Regions from separate parts of the Rothia sp. HMSC069C03 genome, predicted to be linked through region 3. Evidence: predicted binding sites of a transcription regulator. Region 3 holds the regulator's gene; each other region holds the start of a gene.

What was found. Region 3 encodes LexA, which represses DNA repair genes until DNA is damaged. Its sites were predicted from a motif close to TCGAACANNTGTTCGA; they were not measured.
Region 1: a site for LexA is predicted at 1,194-1,209, ahead of ruvA (Holliday junction branch migration protein RuvA). Genes of this name have one in related genera too.
Region 2: a site for LexA is predicted at 2,137-2,152, ahead of uvrA (excinuclease ABC subunit UvrA). Genes of this name have one in related genera too.

Annotation. Positions count from the first base shown of each region.
Region 1 is NZ_KZ627140.1:361,064-364,343, forward strand. It holds gene HMPREF2779_RS08575 (YebC/PmpR family DNA-binding transcriptional regulator) at 1-147, shown strand, start outside; gene ruvC (crossover junction endodeoxyribonuclease RuvC) at 461-1,117, shown strand; gene ruvA (Holliday junction branch migration protein RuvA) at 1,350-1,970, shown strand; gene ruvB (Holliday junction branch migration DNA helicase RuvB) at 2,142-3,128, shown strand.
Region 2 is NZ_KZ627140.1:330,524-333,803, forward strand. It holds gene HMPREF2779_RS08480 (MBL fold metallo-hydrolase) at 1,275-2,048, shown strand; gene uvrA (excinuclease ABC subunit UvrA) at 2,175-3,280, shown strand, end outside.
Region 3 is NZ_KZ627118.1:21,028-24,307, reverse strand. It holds gene HMPREF2779_RS00325 (ATP-dependent DNA helicase) at 1-815, shown strand, start outside; gene lexA (transcriptional repressor LexA) at 1,074-1,748, opposite strand; gene HMPREF2779_RS00315 (LysM peptidoglycan-binding domain-containing protein) at 2,555-3,178, shown strand.

The DNA.
Region 1 (3,280 bases), on a different contig from region 3:
CCGACCATGCAGGTTGACCTGGACGCTGAGGGTGCTAAGAAGTTCATGAAGCTGGCAGACGCTATTGAAGAGCTCGACGACGTTCAGAACGTCTACTCGAACGCTAACGTTTCTGCTGAGGTCATGGCAGAGCTGGAAGCTGAGTAATCACTCGGATTCTGATATCTGATGCTTGAAGAAGCCGCTCCTTTAACCGAGCCGCCGTAGGGTGGCTGGTTGGGGGAGTGGCTTCTTAGCGTCTGGGGCTATTTTGGGGATGCGCTGGGTACTTTTCGCGGGGCGCGCGGTGACTGTTCACGCGGTGACCGCGCTTGTGATGGCCGTTCTCGTGGTGACCGTGCTCGTAGCACGCCCCGGTGCCGGGTGCTAGGATTCTGAAGGGCTAGAATCTAGATATTCTAGAGGGAGCTTGTCGAAAGGGGAGATGATGGCCGCCGCTCAAACTGCCGCACGCGATAGCATGCGCGAGAACCGTACCGCCGCCGCCGTGGAGCGTGTGCCGGGCGCAACCCGCATCATGGGTGTTGACCCGGGCCTGACCCGCTGCGGCTTCTCCATGCTCGATATGACCGCCGACCGTAAGGCGCACTTCGTGAACGTGGGTGTTGCCGGTACGATCCCGGCGGAGTCCCTGGACCAGCGTATTCTCTGGATTTTCAATGCCGCCTCCCACTGGCTCGACACCTATAAGCCGGATGCCCTGGCAATTGAGCGTATCTTCGCTCAGGAGCAGGTGAACACGGTGATTGGTACGGCGCACGCTTCGGGCGCGGTGATTTCTGCTGCGGCGATGCGCGGCGTGCCGGTGTTCTTTCATACCCCTTCGGAGGTGAAGGCGGCGGTGACCGGTAGTGGCCGCGCCGATAAGGCATCCGTGGGCCGCATGGTGACCCGCATTCTGGGTTTGGATTCTATGCCGAAGCCCGCCGATGCTGCCGATGCCCTGGCGATTGCGATCTGTCACGGCTGGCGTGGCGGCGGCATCGGTTCGGGTATCAATATGGCAGCCCAGACGCAGACTCACCAGGGTTCACACCCGGCGCAGTCGCCTCGTGGTGGGTCGTTGACTCCGGCGCAGCGTGCCTGGATGGAGGCGGAGGCGCGCGCCCGCCGCTAGAGGCGCCGCCGCTAGAAGGTGCCTTCGCGGGCTCTGGCGCCCTCTCCTGCTGGCTCGCATGTATTCGCTAAGAAGTTCGAATATATGCTTGATTTCAGAAGAAATATTCTAATATACTTGTAGTGTCTCCCCGTTGAATTGGGGGAGTGCGTTCTGTGGGTGCCGGAGTTCCCGGTGCCCTCACACTGCCGCGAGCCTCATTCCTGGGCGCGGTGTTGAAAGGTGGAGAGAAATGATTGCATCCCTGACCGGTCGTGTGGTTCAGGTGGGCCTTGATCATGCGGTGATTAACGTGAACGGTTTCGGCATGCTTGTGTACGCTACCGCGCGTACTCTCTCCAAGCTGCGCACCGGTGAGGAAGCTACCGTGCTGACCACCATGATTGTGCGTGAAGAGTCGATGACCCTGTACGGTTTTTCGGAGCCTGCCGAGCGTGAAGTGTTCGATATGATGCTTTCGGTTTCCGGTATTGGTCCGCGTATTGCCCTGGCGGTGTTGAGTGTTCACACTGCCGCTGAGGTGGAGCGCGCCGTGGCGACCGGTGACGATAAGGCGTTCACGAAGGTTCCCGGTATTGGTCCGAAGGGGGCCCGCCGTATTGTGCTGGAGCTTGCCGGCAAGCTGATTCTCAGCGATGGCCAGACCGATGAGCTGCCGCTGAGCCAGGGCATTGTCTGGAAGCCGCAGGTGCTTGACGCTCTCACCTCCCTGGGCTGGAGCGAGAAGGACGCTTCCGCCGCTATTGACGCTTACGTGCAGCACAACCCTGCCGCAGAGACTGAGCCGGTGGGTGTGGCTCTGCGCGGTGTGCTCGCCTCCTTGGGTACTCAGAACACGGTGGGCCGCCACTAAACGGCGCGCCCTGTTCGATGTATCCCACTCAAACTTTTGTGAAAGAAGAATTCTATGAGCCAGAATCCCTATGAGCCGCAGCCCGCGGCGTCCCTGGTTTCCGGCGGGTATTTTCCCGGTCAGGTGCCCGGCACTCAGGCGTCTTCAGCTCCCGCCCAGCGCCTGGTGGCGATGGAAGAAGAGCCTGAAGAGAAGATGATTGAGGCGGCACTGCGCCCTAAGTCCCTGGATGACTTTGTGGGTCAGCGCCGTGTGCGTCAGCAGCTGTCCCTGGTGCTGGAGGCTTCGAAGATGCGTGGCCGTAGCGCCGACCATGTGCTGCTGTCGGGCCCTCCCGGTCTAGGTAAGACCACGCTCGCAATGATTATTGCGGCAGAGATGGAGGCGCCGCTGCGTATCACCTCCGGCCCGGCGATTCAGCATTCGGGTGATTTGGCGGCGATTCTGTCCTCGCTGACCCCCGGTGAGGTGTTGTTCCTGGATGAGATTCACCGTATGAGCCGCCCTGCTGAAGAAATGCTCTACATGGCGATGGAAGATTTCCGTGTGGACATTGTGGTCGGTAAGGGTGCGGGTGCGACTTCCATTCCGCTGGAGCTGCCGCAGTTCACTCTGGTGGGTGCGACGACCCGTGCGGGTCTGCTGCCCGGTCCTCTGCGTGACCGCTTCGGTTTTACCGGTCACTTGGAGTTCTATTCGGTGGAGGAGCTTGAGCTGGTGCTTCGCCGTAGCGCGGGCCTGATGGATATGCAGATTACCTCCGAGGGTTTCACCGAGATTGCCGGTCGTTCCCGCGGCACGCCGCGTATTGCGAACCGCCTGCTGCGCCGTGTGCGTGACTGGGCGCTGGTGAACGGCGTGGACCGCATTAACGCGACCGATGCCGCAACCGCGTTGGACATGTACGAGGTGGATTCGCGCGGCCTGGATCGTCTGGACCGCGCCGTGCTGGAGGCGCTGATTCACAAGTTCGGCGGCGGCCCGGTGGGTCTGTCCACCCTCGCCATTGCGGTGGGTGAAGAGACGGAGACCGTGGAGACGGTTGCCGAACCGTACCTGGTGCGTGAAGGCCTGATTGGTCGTACCCCGCGCGGTCGTGTGGCTCTGCCCGCGGCGTGGGAGCACCTCGGCTTGGAAGCCCCGGAGATTCAGCTCTAGATGCGCATTAGCTGATAACACTGTAGTAGCCCGTGGGAGGTATCCGCCTCCTGCGGGCTTCTCTGTACCCCGGTTTCTGCAGGGGCAGTATCTCTTCTGCAGGCGCGGCACTCTTCTACCGGTTCTGCAGGCGCTGTCGGGTTTCATTGGGC
Region 2 (3,280 bases), on a different contig from region 3:
GAGGGGCGCCGCCTTTGCTGTGCTCTATGGTGCTTTTGTGGAGTGCTCTGCCCCAGATATATGGAAGCATGAGGGGCGAATACGAGGTGTGCAACGCTTGAGGGCTGGGGAGCGGAGCTCTTGAAAACAGAGTGAAACTAGGCTGCAACCGGGCTGAAACTAGGCTACAACCGGGCTGCAACCGGGGGAGTGAAGGATCCTGAAACTCCTAGTGGAGGAGTCTCTCAACCTTTCATTGAGGCTTCTAGTGCGCCTGTTTTGAGGGTGGGATTGGTACGTGCTGGTTAATAATTGGGCTCTATTTATGCTTGAAAGTGAGGTTTTATTAAACAATCTGTAGAGGTTGATTTTTTAGTGACACACTGTCTTACATTTTGTGAAAATATGGTATTGACTAGGTGCTTTGTTTTTTGAAAGATGTTTTTTTGGGTGGCTCTAGGACCCCTTTTGGATGAGGTATTGTTATTGTTTTGTTATAAAAGCCCTATCTTCAAAGGTTCCCAAAGGGGGTGAAACAGACCAATTGATTTTTCCCCCAAGTGTATATTTGTGCACTTTTTGAACAGTGGGCGGTGCATTTTTTCCTGCTTATGAAGTTGCAAGTACTTGAAAGTACTTTCACCTTAACCCTCTACTTCTGCGGAATACCGGGCTAAAACCGGGTATTGAACCTTTGGGATTGCCGAGCGTGAAGCTTGAGTTAAAGGTGCACCGAAGTGCCAAAAGGGGGAAATTCTAAAATTATTTTGAGTGAAATAAATCACATATAAATTCGAAAAAAATGAAATTGGTATGTATGGATACCCTAAAAAAACACCTGTTTTTATTACGGAATGATTACAATGAGGCGCAGGTCACCAAATCTGGCTCTCCGTACCAAATTGGGTGGTAAAACAGTCCCCAAAAAGTTCGCTACTATTGAGTCATCAAGTAATCGTGAGATTTCCAAAGTCCTCGGGTTGCTTGTGTTTGAGTGAGTGATAGATACCCCTGGGTGTCATGAGAAGCGACTGTGTATCGATGCGCAGTCGCTTCTCTGTTTAACTTTTGAATCTCACTGAACCCTCAACCGGGCGGGGTCCAGTCGGAACCTAATCCGCGCTGAACCCAATCCGTACCGAGCGTGCTCCAGAATCTGTTCCCTGTGCATCCCATACATGCATCCAGCACATGCAACCCGTACATGTATCCCGCACGTTCAACGCCGAATGCGCTGATAGGGGAGCGAACCGCATAGGCGCATGCTGTGTGGTCACAACCCCTACACTGGAACTATGACTACTTACCCCGAACCCACCCTCATCTTTGAGAACCCCGAACTGACTGTCCGTGCGTTCAGTGTCTCCGAGATGGACAACAGTGTCTACCTCATCACCATGCGCGCCACCGGCGAGCAGGTACTCATCGACCCCGCAGACGACGCAGAAGAACTCTACGCTTTCACTCTCGATGCGCTCCTGAAGGACTGCCCGCAGCTCGAACTAGCAGACGGCGAAGAACGCCGCGTGCGCGTCATGGAGAAGGAAGAGGACTTCAACTCCATCAGGCCCCGTGCGATCGGTCTGACCGGCATCCTCGTTACTCACGGCCACTGGGACCACATCCGCGCTATTAAGGAGCTCGACCACCTCACCGGTGCCGTGACCTCCGCGGGTGCAGCTGATGCAGCCGCTATTAAGGAGCAGGAAGACTACACCATCGAAGAGGAGCTGGCCGGCGGCGAAAGCTTCGACTTCTACCTCTCTGACACCGTCATCTGCGCCCTGCACGTGCCCGGCCACACCCCCGGATCCATCGTCTACACCCTCGAAACCACCTGGGAAGACGGTACCCCCGCAACCCTGCTGTTCACCGGCGACACTCTCTTCCCCGGCGGCGTGGGCAAGACCGACTCCCCGCAGCAGTTCGGTGAGCTCTTCTCCAACGTACTCGAAAAGCTCTTCGGCGGCTTTGAAGATGACGCCATCGTGCTGCCTGGCCACGGTCGCTCCACCACCCTCGGCGACGAGCGCCCCGACCTTGAAGAGTGGGGAACCCGCGGCTGGTAAACCGCGCCTGCCAGTCCGCCTCATATAAGTACTGCACCCTCATGCCTTCACCCGCCGCATAATCCCGCTGGTGAAAGGCGTGAGGGTGTAGAATTTAAGTTCGAAGATAAGACGAAAGGATTTTCGATGACACCCCGCCCGGCACACGGTAGCACCGCACTCAAAGCGAACGACCTGACCAGTATCCGGGTTCAGGGTGCCCGCGAAAACAACCTCAAGAACGTAGACCTCACCATTCCGCGTGATGCGATGGTCGTCTTCACCGGCCTCTCCGGCTCCGGTAAATCCTCCCTCGCCTTCGACACCATCTTCGCGGAAGGTCAGCGCCGCTACGTCGAGTCGCTGTCCTCCTACGCGCGCATGTTCCTCGGACAGGTTGACAAGCCCGACGTAGACTTCATCGAGGGCCTCTCCCCGGCGGTGTCTATCGACCAGAAGTCCACCTCCAAAAACCCGCGCTCAACTGTCGGTACCATCACCGAAATCTACGACTACATGCGTCTGCTCTGGGCACGCATCGGCCACCCGCACTGCCCCGAATGCGGCGAAGAAATCACCCAGCAGACCCCGCAGCAGATCGTGGACATTCTGCAGGGGTATCCCGAACGCACCCGCCTGCAGATCCTCGCGCCCGTCGTCAGCGCACGTAAGGGCGAGTTCGTAGACCTCTTCAAGGACCTGCTGACCCAGGGCTACTCGCGTGCCCGCGTGGACGGCGAAACCGTGCAGCTCTCCGACCCGCCCAAGCTCGCCAAGCAGTACAAGCACACCATCGAGGTGGTCGTCGACCGCATCGTCATTAAGGACGGTATTCACCAGCGACTCACCGACTCCATCGAAACCGCGCTCAAGCTCGCCGACGGCCGCGTACTCATCGACGTCGTGGACCGCGAGCAGGACGACCCCGAACGCACCCGCTCCTTCAGCGAAAACCTCGCCTGCCCCAACAACCACCCGCTGCAGATCGACACCATCGAGCCGCGCGCCTTCTCCTTCAACTCGCCGTTCGGCGCATGTAGCGCCTGCGACGGCATCGGCTCGCGCCTTGAAGTAGATACCGAACTGCTCGTACCCAACCCCGACCTGACCCTCGGTGAGGGCGCTATCGCCCCCTGGTCGCAGGGCAAAGCAACCACCGAATACTGGCTGCGCCTGCTCGCGGGCCTGGGGGAGGAGCTCGGCTTCGACCTGAACACCCCCTTCAAGGACCTGCCCGCCAAGACCCGCGCCGC
Region 3 (3,280 bases):
TCGCCCCGTTGAGCGTCGGTTTGCAGCTGCGTGACGGTCTATTTGCTGACCGCACCGTGATTCTGACGAGCGCAACCCTGACGGTGGGTGACTCTTTTGACGTTGCAGCCGCCGCCCTGGGACTGCAGGGCGAGGGCGCGCCGCGCTGGACGAGCATCGACGTGGGTTCGCCTTTCGACTACCGCAAGCAGGGCATCATGTATGTTGCCGGGGATTTGAAACCTCCGGGATTTGGTGTGCATGAGGGTCAGCTGGAGCGTCTGCGTGAGCTGTGCGAGGCGTCGGAGGGCGGTGCCCTGGGCCTGTTCTCCTCGAAGCGTGCCGCCGAGCGTGCCGCCGAGTACATGCGTGAGCATAGCGACCTGAACGTTCTTCTGCAGGGTGAGTCTTCACTCAAGGCCCTGGTGGAGGAGTTCAGCGAGGACGTTGACTCATGCCTGTTCGGAACGATGAGCCTGTGGCAGGGCGTGGACGTTCCCGGTGACTCTTGCCGCCTGGTGGTGATGGACCGCATTCCGTTCCCGCGCCCGGATGACCCGATTGCGCAGGCTCGTACGGAGGCGGTGAACCGTCACCGCGGTAACGGCTTTATGGCGGTTTCTGCTCACCACGCGGCGATTCGCATGGCGCAGGGCGCCGGTCGCCTAATCCGTTCGGTGTCTGACCGCGGCGTGGTGGCTGTGCTGGATTCTCGCGTGGCGACTAAACGCTACGGCGGTTTCTTAATGAAGGCGATGCCGCCGATGTGGTCGACGCAGAATAAGGCCGCGGTGACCGATGCGCTGGCTCGGCTTTCGGCGAGTATTGAGCGTTAGATCGGGTAAGAAGATCTATCCTGGCAGCGCCGCGCTCTGATTTAGGAATATCCGCTGTGGAAAAAGCCGCTTTGGAAATATCCGCTTTGGACATATAGAAATCACCCCGGTGATACGTGAACGTTCACGTATCACCGGGGTGATTTCTATATAGAGCTAAAAGCCTCGCGGCTATGTCTTTTAGAAGCTGTGTTGTTTATAGCAACGTTGTTTAAAGCAGCTTCTTTGAGAAGCTGTGCTGTTTAGAACCCGCGTCTTCTAGAGACTGCGCAGCACGGAGACAACCTTACCCATGACGGTTGCACGGTCGCCCATAATCGGCTCGTAGTTGGAGTTGCGCGGCATGAGCCAGGTATGGCCGTCGACCTGACGGAACACCTTCACGGTTGCTTCATCGTCAAGTAGAGCGGCAACGATATCGCCATTGTCAGCGGTGTGCTGCTCGCGGACGACCACCCAGTCGCCATCGCAAATCGCGGCGTCAATCATGGAATCACCCTTGACCTTGAGCATGAACAGCTTGCCGCTACCGACCAGCTGGCGGGGCAGGGCGAGCACATCCTCCACGGACTGCTCGGCGGTAATGGGGCCGCCCGCTGCAATTCGTCCAACCAGGGGAACGGGTACGAGGTCTTCATCGCCGACTTCGAAGTTCGGCAGCTCGGGCAGGGAAGAGGAAGCACTACCGTGGATGCCGACGCCGTTCTCATCCAGCACCTCAATGGCGCGGGGGAGCTTGGGATCGCGGCGAATGTAGCCCATGGTCTCGAGGCGACCGAGCTGGTGAGTGACCGAGGACAGGGACGCAAGACCCACCATGTCACCAATCTGGCGCATGGACGGCGGGTAACCCTTTTGTTCAATCTCGGTGCGGATCGCGTCAAGAATCTTCTGCTGGCGCGCGGTCAGCGCCGGACGGGGTGCTGTTGCCATTTCTTTTCCTTCGGTCTGTACTCCGGCCTTTGTAATCGGGTCGGGGCACGGATGGGTGCTTCACACGTTTTCTGGTGGTGTCCTAAAAAATTTTTTTTGGTTCTGCCGAAATGGGTCTTATCTCGTCAGGGGGTAGAGGAATTCTATCCGTGCCGGAGCGATACGCAGGCAACGAGTATGCGCCTCCGCCCTATAAAACTCAGCCAGCAGCACCTGCATTCGATACAGAACCAAGCTGTAACGGGTACAGAAACCTGCTGTGAGTAGGACTCATCAGGAGCGTGTGGAACGTCTCTTGACACCAGTGTAGAACACTACACCGAAAAACTCAAACAAATATTCTAGATTTTTTCTTCGAAACTCGAAGAAATTTTTAGTACATCTCTGCTAGACTTTAGAACAAGAGTTCGTATATACTCTTGAATCTCTCCTGAAGTCCAGGATTTAACGGGTGAATGTTCGAAAAATATTCGAAGATTCAACCCGGAGTCTTCCAGGAGGGGAGAGTGAATGAGTGTTCGAATGTATTCGAATCCTCTGCCTCTCTTCGCATGTTCTACCCCGGATGCTCTAGGGAGCATCTGGCGAAGAGAGCGCAGGGGATGGGGCTCCGGGGTAACCCAGTGCAGCCTGGTGCACCCGACGCTCTGACCTAACTAGAGAATAGCTACCCAATAGTTATCGCCTAACAATCACCACTCCATAGTTATCACTCAACTAGGACCTCTGAGCGGGTATCGCTCGGCATTGCTAGACCCGCGGGGGGGGGGTAACCCCGGGGGGCGAGCTGAGAGAAAGGAACCACAATGACTACTGCAGCACCTATTGCTTCTCGTGGCACTTCTGCGCACCTTCCGGCAGGTTTGGTGGTACTTCACCCCGCCCGCACTGCGTCCGCCAGCACCGTGTCCGCCCGCACCGTGCAGGGGCGTTCTCGTGTGCCTGCGTCTTCGCAGTCTGTTCGCTCTTCTCGTGCGGCTCATGCACCCCGTCCTGCGCAGGTGGCTCAGCCCGCCCACGCTCCCGCCGTTTCTGCTCAGACATCTTCTGCGGCGCAGGCACCTGGCGTGAAGAGTGCTCTTCTGGCTAAGGGCGGCGAGCTTCTGCGCGCGGTTCCCGCTTCTATTCGTCGTCTTGGCACTGTGCGCGGTTTTCTGAAGGGTCTGCCTCTGCTGACTTTGGCGGCGCTGATTGTGCTCGGTGCTATTAGCTTCTTTAGCCCGGCGGCTTCAGCCTCCGTGGAGAACGCTTCGGTGACTCGAACCGTCGTTGTGGTCAAGCACGGTGAGACCCTGTGGGATATTGCTCAGGCGGTGGATCCGCAGGGTGACACCCGTGATACTGTGGTTCGTATTATGGAGTTGAACTCGTTGACTAGCACCTCTGTTGATGCCGGTCAGCGTCTGGAAATTCCTCAGACTCAGCGATAAGCATGGACCCATGTGTGGTTGGCTTCTGCATGAGCTTGATGTCTTGACTCCGAATCCTCTATCTCTCAAGCTAGAGCGCTTGAGCCGAAATCTTGAGCCTAT